3 regions of the Pseudomonas sp. LBUM1648 genome follow, and region 3 is predicted to be linked to each of the others. Evidence: predicted binding sites of a transcription regulator. Region 3 holds the regulator's gene; each other region holds the start of a gene.
What was found. Region 3 encodes sigma-54, which starts transcription at its own class of promoters, with help from an activator protein. Its sites were predicted from a motif close to ANTGGCATNNANNTTGCTNT; they were not measured.
Positions count from the first base shown of each region.

Region 1: a site for sigma-54 is predicted at 1,911-1,930, ahead of ACA043_RS09315 (circularly permuted type 2 ATP-grasp protein). Genes of this name have one in related genera too.
Region 2: a site for sigma-54 is predicted at 2,317-2,336, ahead of glnA (glutamate--ammonia ligase). Genes of this name have one in related genera too.

Region 1 is NZ_CP166808.1:2,012,352-2,016,542, forward strand. Features, by position in the region: gene speE (polyamine aminopropyltransferase) at 1-560, shown strand, start outside; gene ACA043_RS09305 (hypothetical protein) at 691-924, shown strand; gene ACA043_RS09310 (ribonuclease E inhibitor RraB) at 1,137-1,484, shown strand; gene ACA043_RS09315 (circularly permuted type 2 ATP-grasp protein) at 1,963-3,372, shown strand; gene ACA043_RS09320 (alpha-E domain-containing protein) at 3,385-4,191, shown strand, end outside.
Region 2 is NZ_CP166808.1:376,601-380,791, reverse strand. Features, by position in the region: gene typA (translational GTPase TypA) at 1-508, opposite strand, end outside; gene thiI (tRNA uracil 4-sulfurtransferase ThiI) at 648-2,102, opposite strand; gene glnA (glutamate--ammonia ligase) at 2,430-3,836, shown strand; one part of gene ACA043_RS01720 (IS3 family transposase) at 3,959-4,191, shown strand, end outside.
Region 3 is NZ_CP166808.1:983,776-987,966, reverse strand. Features, by position in the region: gene lptC (LPS export ABC transporter periplasmic protein LptC) at 1-345, shown strand, start outside; gene lptA (lipopolysaccharide transport periplasmic protein LptA) at 332-877, shown strand; gene lptB (LPS export ABC transporter ATP-binding protein) at 877-1,602, shown strand; gene ACA043_RS04270 (RNA polymerase factor sigma-54) at 1,790-3,283, shown strand; gene hpf (ribosome hibernation-promoting factor, HPF/YfiA family) at 3,357-3,665, shown strand; gene ptsN (PTS IIA-like nitrogen regulatory protein PtsN) at 3,677-4,141, shown strand; gene rapZ (RNase adapter RapZ) at 4,144-4,191, shown strand, end outside.

The DNA of each region.
Region 1 (4,191 bases), 1.0 Mb from region 3:
TCACCATGGTCGAGATCGACGGCACCGTGGTCGACATGTGCAAGCAATTCCTGCCGAACCATTCCAAGGGCGCCTACGACGATCCGCGTCTGAACCTGGTGATCGATGACGGCATGCGTTTTGTGGCCACCACCACCGAGAAATTCGACGTGATCATCTCCGACTCCACTGACCCGATCGGCCCGGGCGAAGTGTTGTTCTCGGAAAACTTCTACCAGGCCTGCCACCGTTGCCTGAACGAAGGCGGCATCCTCGTGACTCAGAACGGCACGCCGTTCATGCAGATCGACGAAGTCAAAACCACTGCCGGCCGCCTGCGCAGCCTGTTTCCGGACTGGCATTTCTATCAGGCCGCTGTTCCGACCTATATCGGCGGCTCGATGACGTTCGCTTGGGGTTCGACCAACCCGGCCTACCGCAAGTTGAGCCGTGAAACCCTGCGACAGCGTTTCATCGGCAGCGGCATTGTCACTCGCTACTACAACCCGGAAATTCACATCGGTGCGTTTGCGCTGCCGCAGTACGTACTCCAGGCGATCAACAAGCCAGGCAACGACTGAAAATCACGCAACTCCTACAGCGGATGTAACTTTTTTCATGTTCGCTCGCAGCAATCCTTTTGAACGATCAATCCGGCCAAAAGTCGAGATAGGTGTAAGCCCATTTGCGGGTTTGATCGAGGAGGCACCGATGCAAAAGTGGAAAGTCACTTTCGTGGACGATCATGGTGAAATTGTCGATGAGGTCTTCGAGCGTGCGGAATGCCCAAGCGACGATGAAGCTGCTCGACTGATCAAGGAACGGCTCCTGCCTGTCGCCGCGGAACTGGATATGAACGATCTGGAAGGGCGCACTGCCGATGCAGGCGTCAAAAGCCTGAAAACCCAGAACAGCATCGAAATCCGCAGTATCACTCCCATCTGAAATTCTTCTTGTCACTTGAAGCACCAGGCCTTGGCAGCAGCTCTATCTTGGGGCTACTCTGCAAGCGAGATCAGCGAACGGATCGCTAAGGTCTGGTCTTGTCAGCTACATGCTTGTTTCCCGCGCGCAACCACGTTGCCGTAGTACTTTGGCCAGTAAGGCCCGGGGCGGGAATACGGAAAGTCTATCCATCTATCCGAGGGGGACGATTCATGAGCACAGCCTATCAAGAAGACATCAGCAGCAATGTACTGCGCCGCATGAAAGAAGGCGGTTTCGATTTTTCCCGATTCCATCCCATCGAGTTTTACGCCATTTTCCCGGACGAGGAGCGGGCGCGCAGGGCGGCAGGTAAGTTTCGCGGTGAATCCATCAATGCCCAGGTCAGCGCGCGCGACGACGGCGCGTGGTCTCTGGAATTGAGCAAAGTGATGTACGCGACCTATGACGATATCGGCGATTTCGAGCAGGGCTTTTCGGCGGTGGTCGAGCCCTTGGGTGGCATCATCGAAGGCTGGGGCGTCAAGCAGGAGGTGCGTAACCGCCACCGTTTGAACTGATCTCTGGTAATCAACGCAAGCAACGGCTGACCTTCGGGTTGGCCGTTGTCGTTTTTGGCTTGCTTGAATTCCCGTGGCAAAACCCTGAAACAAGAATCCGAGGCAAAAAAAAGCCACCGGAGAGGGTGGCTAAAAGGGAAGACCGATAAGGAGAGGAAACCGGTCAGGGTTAAGGCTTTGAGGGCCGCAAAGGCAATTCGGATCGATTGGGCTGAAGGCTTCATCGGGGGAAGTTTTTTCAGCGGATGCGCGGATTATCCGCAGCCAGCCGCGAGCAGTGAAATCAACTCTGACTATGCTGGTGATAGGCGACAGCACTGCGTCGCAATGAGGCGGGGGCAATCAGGTTGGGGCATTTGTCGCACAGGAATGGTGCGGCGCCTGTGGCGTGATTATCCAACCGATTGAAATCAAAGCGTTTATGCCGATGGCACGGGCCTTGCGATGGTCTGGATGTCCGGGTGACAAGGAGTACGGCATGATCCGCACCTATTTTGATGAGATGTACGATGCCGGCGGCCAGGTCCGCCCGCATTACCGGGAGTTTGCCCGGTGGTTGGCTGACACGCCTGACGAGCTGTTGGCCCAGCGGCGCCGCGAGGCCGATCTGCTGTTCCATCGTGCCGGCATCACGTTCACGCTCTACGGGGACGAGCAGGGCACAGAGCGCCTGATTCCTTTCGACACCATTCCGCGCAGCATTCCCGCCAGTGAGTGGCGGATTGTCGAGCGCGGCTGCATCCAGCGGGTCAAGGCGTTGAACATGTTCCTCGCCGACCTCTATCACGAGCAGCGCATCATCAAGGCCGGGATTATTCCCGCCGAACAGGTGCTGGCCAACGAGCAATATCAGTTGGCGATGCAAGGGCTGGATCTGCACCGCGATATCTATTCGCATATCTCCGGCGTCGATCTGGTGCGCGACGGCGACGGCACCTATTACGTGCTCGAAGACAACCTGCGCACACCGAGCGGCGTGAGCTACATGCTTGAAGACCGCAAGATGATGATGCGTCTGTTCCCGGAGTTGTTTTCCGCCCAGCGTATCGCGCCTATCGATCATTATCCGAACCTGCTGCTCGACACGCTGAAAAGCTCAAGCCCGATTGACGATCCGAGCGTGGTGGTACTGACGCCGGGACGCTTCAACAGTGCGTTTTTCGAGCACGCCTTTCTGGCTCGAGAAATGGGCGTCGAACTGGTGGAAGGTGCGGATCTGTTTGTGCGCGATGACAAGGTCTTCATGCGCACCACCGATGGCCCGAAAGCGGTGGACGTGATCTACCGCCGCCTCGACGACGCGTTCCTCGATCCGCTGGCGTTCAATCCGGATTCGATGCTTGGCGTACCGGGCCTGCTGTCGTCCTATCGCTCCGGCAATGTGGTGCTGGCCAACGCCATCGGCACGGGCGTGGCGGATGACAAATCGGTGTATCCGTTTGTCACCGACATGATCCGTTTCTACCTCGATGAAGAACCGATCCTGAAGAACGTACCGACCTGGCAGTGTCGCAATCCGTCTGAACTTTCCCATGTGCTGGCCAATCTTCCGGATCTGGTGGTCAAGGAAACACAGGGTTCCGGTGGTTACGGGATGCTGGTGGGGCCTGCTGCGACAACCGCGGAAATCGATTCCTTCCGCGAGCGCATCAAGGCCAAGCCCCACGCGTACATCGCGCAACCGACGCTGTCGCTGTCGACCTGCCCGACCTTTGTCGAAAACGGCATTGCGCCGCGCCATATCGACTTGCGGCCATTTGTCTTGTCCGGTCGCGAAACCCGGGTTGTGCCCGGTGGTTTGACCCGTGTCGCCCTGCGCGAAGGCTCCCTGGTGGTGAATTCTTCCCAGGGTGGCGGAACCAAGGACACCTGGGTGGTCGAGGATTGAAGGAAGCTTGCCATGTTAAGTAGAACTGCCTCGGATCTGTATTGGATGTCGCGTTACCTGGAGCGGGCGGAAAATCTCGCGCGGATGCTCGACATCAGTTATTCGCTGTCGCTGATGCCGCAAGACGGTCGCGGTGACGGTTTGCACGAACTGGCCATGCCGCTGCTGATTACCGGCACCCTGGATGATTACCTCGAGCGTCACGGTGCTTTGCATGCCGAACGCCTGCTGCATTTCTTCGCCCTCGATGCCGCCAATCCGGCGAGCATCTATAGCTGCCTCGGCGCGGCGCGGGCCAGCGCGCACGCGGTGCGCGGGCGCATCACCGCAGACATGTGGGAAAACATCAACGCAACGTGGCTGGAAATTCGCGGGATCGCCGAACAGGGCCTGAGCCGCTATGGCATGAGCCGCTTCTGTGAATGGATCAAGGAGCGTTCGCACCTGTTTCGTGGCGCGTCCTACGGCACGATCATGCGTAACGATGCGTTTCGCTTTATTCGCCTGGGGACGTTCATCGAGCGCGCCGACAACACGTTGCGACTGCTCGACGCGCGTTACGAGATGGCCGGCGATCAGGCCGAAGCCGTCAGTGACGGGACGGCCCACGCGTATTACCAGTGGAGTGCGTTGCTGCGAGCGTTGTCGTCGTTCGAGGCCTATACCGAAATCTATCGCGATGCGCCCGGCGCCCGACATGTCGCCGAGCTGCTGTTGTTGCGCGCCGATGTACCACGCTCCCTGCGTGCCTGCACCGAAGAAATCGACCAGATACTCGCCCAGTTGCCAGGCGCCAACGGTCGTCCCGCGCAACGTCTG
Region 2 (4,191 bases), 610 kb from region 3:
CGTTCAGGGCCGAGGCGTAAACAACCTGGAAGTCCAGTTGTTCTTCGGTAGCACCGAGGTTGTCGAACAGGTCGAAGATCTGATCCAGAACCCAGTCCGGACGCGCGCCTGGACGGTCAACCTTGTTGATGACCACGATCGGACGCAGGCCGGCTTCGAAAGCCTTCTTGGTCACGAAACGGGTTTGCGGCATAGGGCCGTCTTGAGCGTCAACCAGCAGCAGAACGGAGTCAACCATCGACATTACGCGTTCAACTTCGCCGCCGAAGTCGGCGTGGCCCGGGGTGTCCACGATGTTGATGTGGTAGCCGTTCCAGTTGATGGCGGTGTTTTTCGCCAGAATGGTAATACCGCGCTCTTTTTCCTGGTCGTTGGAGTCCATCACGCGCTCGTCGTTGAGCTCGTTGCGCTCCAGAGTGCCGGATTGACGCAGGAGTTTGTCTACCAGGGTGGTTTTACCGTGGTCAACGTGGGCAATGATGGCGATGTTGCGTAGATTTTCGATCACTTGTGTATCTCGATCAGAGGATTCGGTTTGCTGACAAGTCTTGGCAGCGATTAGCAGTAGTGTCCGGCATGGCCGTTACAGCTTGACGGCGGTGTCGGGGGGCCGGTGACGCAGGCCACAGGCAAACAGCCCCGGGCACTTAGCTCGGTCGATAAACGCGCACATTGGCATGCCCCTCACTGAGCAAATGGTGGGCATGCAGGCGACTCATCACGCCTTTGTCGCAATACAGCAGGTACTGGCGAGTAGGGTCCAGTTCCTTGAAACGTGCGTTCACTGCATAGAACGGCATCGTCTGTACCTCTATGCCGGCAAGCTCCAGCGGTTCGTCTTCAGCGGCATCCGGGTGACGGATGTCGATGACGATCTGACCGGCCAGCGCTTCGCCGACTTCTTCAATCTGCAAATCCTGGCCCAATTCGTCGATGACTCGATCGATCGCGACCAGTTTGGCGTTGGCGAGCGCACGCTCGAGCACCGCCATGTCGAATTCTTTCTCTTCGTGCTCAACGCGGCCACGCTTGGCGGCGGTCTTCGGATTGACCGAGATGACGCCGCAGTATTCCGGCATGTGCCGGGCGAAATCGGCGGTGCCGATCTCGTTGGCCGTGTCGATGATGTCCTGCTTGTGGGCGACGATCAGCGGGCGCAGGACCAGTTTATCGGTCACGCAATCGATCACCGACAGGTTCGGCAGCGTCTGGCTCGAAACCTGGGAGATCGCTTCACCGGTGACCAGCGCATCGATATGCAGGCGGTCGGCGATCGCGGAGGACGCGCGCAACATCATACGCTTCAATACGACGCCCATATGACTGTTATCGACTTTACCGAGAATTTCGCTCAACACTTCTTCGAACGGAACACTGACAAATAGCACGCGTTGCGAGCTGCCGTACTTCTTCCAGATGAAATGCGCGACTTCCATCACGCCCAATTCGTGGGCACGCCCGCCCAGATTAAAGAAGCAGAAGTGCGCCATCAGGCCGCGGCGCATGATCTGGTAGGCCGCAACGGTCGAATCAAAGCCGCCGGACATCAATACCAGCGTCTGCTCCAACGCACCAAGCGGATAACCGCCGATGCCGTTGTGCTGGCTGTGGATGACAAACAACCGTTTGTCGCGAATTTCCATGCGAACTTTAATTTGCGGTGCTTTCAGGTCGATGCCGGCGGCACCGCACTCACGGCGCAGCTTGCTGCCGACGTATTTTTCGACGTCCATCGAGCTGAACGTGTGCTTGCCTGCACGTTTGCAGCGCACCGAGAAAACCTTACCGGCCAGTGCATCACCGTAGTGCTGTTTGCACTTTTCGGAGATGTCGTCGAAGTCACCCAGCGGGTACTCGTCGATCTGCAAAAAGTGCGCGATGCCCGGCATGCAGGTCAGGCGCTCACCCATCTCTTTCAAGGCTTTGGGGTCGGTAACGCGGGTTTCCAGCTCGAGGTTGTCCCACACGCCGTTCACCACCACAGCCGGGTCCAGATCGCGGAGCACGGCGCGGATGTTCTTGGCCAACTGGCGGATGAATTTCGTCCGGACAGGTCGGCTTTTGATGGTGATCTCGGGGAAGACTTTTACGATTAGTTTCATGAAAACAGCGCGCGCAGGGCCAGCCGAAAAAGGGGGGCGCGGATTATAGCGGAAATTGCTCAAGGTTTAACCAGTTAATGTGCAGAAGGTTTTGCGCGCACCAAAACGGGTCATTTATGGATTAAGACGCTACATTAGAGGGCGAGATTTTCACCATCAGGCCACTTTGCACCTTTATAAGCGTGAATTTGGGGCAAAAAACCCATGCTGGGGCACTGGCATGCAATTTGCTCCCTTGTGAGGCAGGTTGCCTTGGCAGAGTATTCGCGCCGGCATCACCACTATTAAGGGCATCCACTACCAGCCCTAATTCACCCGGAGGACACTATGTCGAAGTCGGTTCAACTCATCAAAGATCATGACGTCAAGTGGATTGATCTGCGCTTCACGGACACCAAAGGCACTCAGCACCACGTGACCATGCCGGCTCGCGATGCGCTGGAAGACGACTTCTTCGAAGTCGGCAAGATGTTCGACGGTTCCTCCATCGCTGGCTGGAAAGGCATCGAAGCCTCCGACATGATCCTGCTGCCGGACGACGAAACTGCCGTTCTCGACCCGTTCACCGAAGACGCGACCCTGATCCTGGTCTGCGACATCATCGAACCGTCGACCATGCAAGGTTACGATCGCGACCCGCGCGCCATCGCTCACCGCGCCGAGGAATACCTGAAGACCACTGGTATCGGTGACACCGTCTTCGCCGGTCCAGAACCAGAATTCTTCATCTTCGACGAAGTGAAGTTCAAGTCGGACATCTCCGGCTCGATGTTCAAAATCTACTCCGAACAAGGTTCGTGGATGTCAGACCAGGACATCGAAGGTGGTAACAAGGGTCACCGTCCAGGCGTCAAAGGTGGCTACTTCCCGGTTCCGCCGTTCGACCACGACCACGAAATCCGTACTGCCATGTGTAACGCACTGGAAGAAATGGGCCAGACCGTTGAAGTTCACCACCACGAAGTGGCGACTGCCGGTCAGAACGAAATCGGTGTCAAGTTCAACACCCTGGTGAAGAAAGCTGACGAAGTTCAGACTCTGAAATACGTTGTACACAACGTTGCCGACGCTTACGGCCGCACCGCTACCTTCATGCCGAAGCCGCTGTACGGCGACAACGGTTCGGGTATGCACGTACACATGTCCATCTCCAAAGATGGCAAGAACACCTTCGCTGGCGAAGGCTATGCCGGCCTGTCCGAAACCGCTCTGTACTTCATCGGCGGCATCATCAAGCACGGTAAGGCCCTGAACGGCTTCACCAACCCGGCTACCAACTCGTACAAGCGTCTGGTGCCAGGCTTCGAAGCTCCGGTCATGCTGGCCTACTCGGCTCGTAACCGTTCCGCCTCGATCCGTATTCCTTACGTCAACAGCCCTAAAGGCCGTCGTATCGAAGCACGTTTCCCGGATCCGGCTGCCAACCCGTACCTGGCTTTCGCAGCACTGCTGATGGCCGGCCTGGACGGTATCCAGAACAAGATCCACCCAGGCGATGCCGCTGACAAAAACCTGTACGACCTGCCGCCTGAAGAGGCGAAAGAGATCCCACAAGTTTGCGGCAGCCTGAAAGAAGCCCTGGAAGAGCTGGACAAGGGCCGTGCGTTCCTGACCAAGGGCGGCGTGTTCTCCGACGACTTCATCGACGCTTACATCGCGCTGAAATCCGAAGAAGAAATCAAGGTCCGCACCTTCGTACACCCACTGGAATATGAGCTGTACTACAGCTGCTGATCCGGTAGCGCCGCGCTAAGCGGCGTGACAAAAAGAGGCCTCCTTCGGGAGGCCTCTTTTATTGCTCGGTGTCCCGTCCTGAATAAGGTTTACACCTTCTGACCCATTCTCAGGAGGGAGTAATGAATACGGGAGAAAGGCGCAGTCAGCGTGATTACACGCTGACCTTTAAATTGTCGGTCGTCGATCAGGTCGAAAAAGGCGAGTTGAGTTATAAAGAGGCTCAAGAGCGCTATGGCATTCAGGGTAAAACGACCGTACTGAACTGGTTACGCAGGCATGGTCGGCAGGACTGGAGTCAAGGCGCGTCCATTCGCTCCAAGAGACCCCGTTCCATGGATGAGCCCGATAAACC
Region 3 (4,191 bases):
GCGACCGACATCACGCTGGTCACCAAGCCTGACCTGAACATGTACCGCGGCACAGATTTCCCGTGGCACGTGACCAGCGAACGCGGCGAAGTGAACTCGGGCGGCACCGAAGTCGAGCTGATCGACTCAGTACGCATCAAGCGCACCGATGAAAAGAACCGCGCCACCCTGATCACGTCCACTCGCATGACGGTGTTCCCGCAGCAGGAATATGCGCAGACCGCGCAACCCGTTAGAATCGACGGCGCTGGCGGTGTATCGACTGGCGTAGGAATGAAAGCGTATCTGAAGGAAAGCAGGATACACCTGCAATCGAACGTAAGAGGACAGTATGAGGCTCGTTAAAACCCTCCCTATTTTGCTCAGTCTGGGCGCAGCACTGGGAAGCGTGAGCGCCTGGGCTCTGCCGAACGATCAAGAGCAGCCAATCCGCATTCAGGCCGACGATGCCCAGCTGGACGACAAGAATGGCGTTGCCACTTATAAAGGCGACGTGATCATCACCCAGGGTTCGATGAAGGTTACCGGCAACACCGTAACCATCACCCGTACCCCGACCGGTGACATCGACGTGGTGACATCGGTGGGCAACCTGGCCTACTTCGAGCAACTGCAAACCGCTGGCGATACCAAACCTGTTCAGGGCTGGGGCGTGACGATCCAGTACCACGCTGCGCAAAATCGCGTCGTGCTGATCGATAAAGCCAAGGTTGTCGACAAGGACAACAACACCACCCAGGGCGAGAAAATCGTCTACGACACCGTGAAGAAACTGGCCAGCGCCGGCCGCGCTACCGGCAGCAAAGTCACCGAAGCGCGTCCGCGCATCGACATGGTGATCCAGCCGAAGAAGAAAACCGAAGAGAAAACCCAGTAATGGCAACTCTGAAAGCTCAGCACCTGGCCAAGGCCTATAAAAGCCGACAGGTCGTGCGTGACGTCAGCCTGTCGATCGACAGTGGCCAGATCGTCGGCCTGCTCGGCCCCAACGGTGCCGGCAAGACCACGTGCTTCTACATGATCGTCGGCTTGGTACAGGCCGATCAAGGCCGTGTGCTGATCGATGATCTGGACGTCAGCCACCAGCCGATGCACGGTCGCGCCAAGGCGGGTATCGGCTATCTGCCGCAAGAAGCGTCGATCTTCCGCAAACTGTCGGTGGCCGACAACATCATGGCCATCCTCGAGACCCGTCAGGAACTCGACAAGGCCGGCCGTCGCAAGGAGCTGGAAAGCCTGCTGCAGGAATTCCACATCAGCCACATTCGCGACAACCTCGGCATGAGCCTGTCCGGTGGTGAACGCCGACGGGTGGAAATCGCCCGCGCCCTGGCGACAGCACCGAAATTCATCCTGCTCGACGAACCGTTCGCCGGTGTCGACCCGATCTCGGTCGGCGACATCAAGCAGATCATCCATCATCTCAAGGCCAAGGGCATCGGTGTTCTGATCACCGACCACAACGTCCGTGAGACGCTGGACATCTGCGAAACCGCCTATATCGTCAACGACGGTCAGTTGATTGCCGAAGGCGATGCAGAAACCATCCTGGCCAACGATCTGGTCAAGGAAGTGTATCTGGGCCATGAATTCCGCCTGTAAGCCTGTTAGTGCCGAGTGAGCCGCCCGGGCGCTGTATCGATTCAAGCAGAATTTAATACGCTTTAATTGTTACAGCGCTCTAGGCAAACACTTCAGTTTCAGGCATATAATTTGCTTAAGTTTGGCGCTCCGGCGCCCTGTAGTGGATGGCGCATAGCGCCGGCGAATAAGGTGTTAAGCCCCTGCCATGAAACCATCGCTAGTCTTGAGAATGGGCCAGCAGCTGACGATGACACCGCAGCTGCAACAGGCTATCCGCCTGCTCCAATTGTCGACCCTGGATCTGCAACAGGAAATCCAGGAGGCCCTGGAATCCAATCCGATGCTCGAACGCCAGGAAGAAGGCGACGACTTCGACAACTCCGATCCTCTGGCCGACAACGCTGAACAGAAGCCCAACACCGAGATCCAGGAACCCTCCTATCAGGAAACCGCCCCGACGGTGGATAACCTAGAGGAAGGCGACTGGAGCGAACGCATCCCCAACGAGCTTCCGGTCGATACGGCCTGGGAAGACGTCTACCAGACTAGCGCCAGCAGCCTGCCCAGCAGCGACGATGACGAGTGGGACTTCACCACCCGTACCTCCGCCGGCGAAAGCCTGCAAAGCCACCTTCTGTGGCAACTTAACCTCGCGCCGATGTCCGACACCGATCGACTGATCGCCGTCACCCTGATCGATTGCATCAACAATCAGGGCTATCTGGACGAAACCCTCGAAGAGATCCTCGAAGCGTTCGATCCGGAACTGGACATCGAGCTGGACGAAATCGAAGCCGTTCTGCACCGCATCCAGCAATTCGAGCCTGCCGGCATCGGCGCCCGCAATCTTGGCGAATGCCTGCTGCTGCAACTACGCCAGTTGCCGGCCAAGACGCCTTGGCTGGCCGAAGCGAAACGTCTGGTCACCGATTATATCGACCTGCTGGGCAGCCGCGATTACAGCCAGTTGATGCGGCGCATGAAGCTCAAGGAAGACGAGTTGCGTCAGGTCATCGAGCTGGTGCAGAGCCTCAACCCGCGCCCGGGCTCGCAGATCGAATCGACTGAAGCCGAGTACGTCGTACCGGACGTCATCGTGCGCAAGGACAACGAGCGCTGGCTGGTCGAGCTGAATCAGGAGTCGGTGCCTCGCCTACGGGTCAACGCCCAGTACGCCGGCTTCGTGCGACGCGCCGATACCAGCGCCGACAACACCTTCATGCGCAATCAGTTGCAGGAAGCGCGCTGGTTCATCAAGAGCCTGCAAAGCCGCAACGAAACCCTGATGAAAGTTGCCACCCAGATCGTTGAGCATCAGCGCGGGTTTCTGGAATACGGCGATGAAGCCATGAAGCCGCTGGTCCTGCATGACATCGCTGAAGCGGTCGGCATGCACGAGTCGACGATTTCCCGGGTGACCACGCAAAAATTCATGCATACACCGCGCGGTATCTATGAATTGAAATACTTTTTTTCCAGCCACGTCAGCACCTCCGAAGGCGGTGAATGCTCGTCCACGGCGATCCGCGCGATCATCAAAAAACTGGTTGCCGCGGAAAATCAGAAAAAGCCGTTGAGTGACAGCAAGATCGCTGGTTTACTGGAGGCACAAGGCATTCAGGTGGCTCGCCGCACCGTCGCCAAGTACCGCGAGTCCCTAGGGATCGCGCCTTCCAGCGAACGCAAGCGGTTGATGTAAGCCACGTTACAGCGTTCCAGTGGCAGGCTTTTCGGCCTGCCGCTTTATGCACTGGCAACGAAGGAGAAGCTGTATGCAAGTCAACATCAGTGGACACCAACTGGAAGTGACCGAACCTCTGCGCACCTACATCAACGAGAAACTCGAACGATTGGAGCGCCATTTCGACAAGATTACCAACGTGCAAGTCACGATGTGTGTCGAAAAGCTGAAGCAGAAAATCGAAGCCACCTTGCATATTCCCGGCAGTGAAGTGGTCGCCAACGCGGAACATACCGATATGTACGCCGCGATCGACGCCCTGACCGACAAGCTGGATAAACAACTCAAAAAGCATAAGGAAAAGACCCAGAGCCTGCTCCAGGGCGCGACCGGTCGATAACCCCCCACTCCATGATCCGACTTGAAAGTATCCTGACCCCCGGCCGTTCCCTCGTGAACGTGCCGGGCGGCAGTAAAAAGAAAGCCCTCGAACAGATTGCCAATCTGATCGCCCGCGAAGTGCCGGCTCTGGAGATGCAAGATGTCTTCGAGGCCCTGATCGCTCGTGAGAAACTCGGTTCCACCGGTTTCGGCAACGGCATCGCCATTCCTCACTGCCGCCTCAAGGGATGCCAATCGCCTATCAGCGCCTTGATGCACCTTGAAGCCCCAATCGATTTCGACGCCATCGACGGTGCTCCGGTTGACCTGCTGTTCGTATTGCTGGTGCCTGAAGCTGCGACCGATGCGCATCTGGAATTGCTGCGTCAGATCGCCAGCATGCTTGATCGCAAGGACGTTCGCGAAAAATTGCGTAGTGCTTCGAGCAACGAAGCCTTGTATCAGGTCGTCGTGGACGAACAAAGCGGGCTCTAATCATGCGCTTGATCATCGTCAGTGGCCGTTCCGGCTCGGGCAAAAGTACG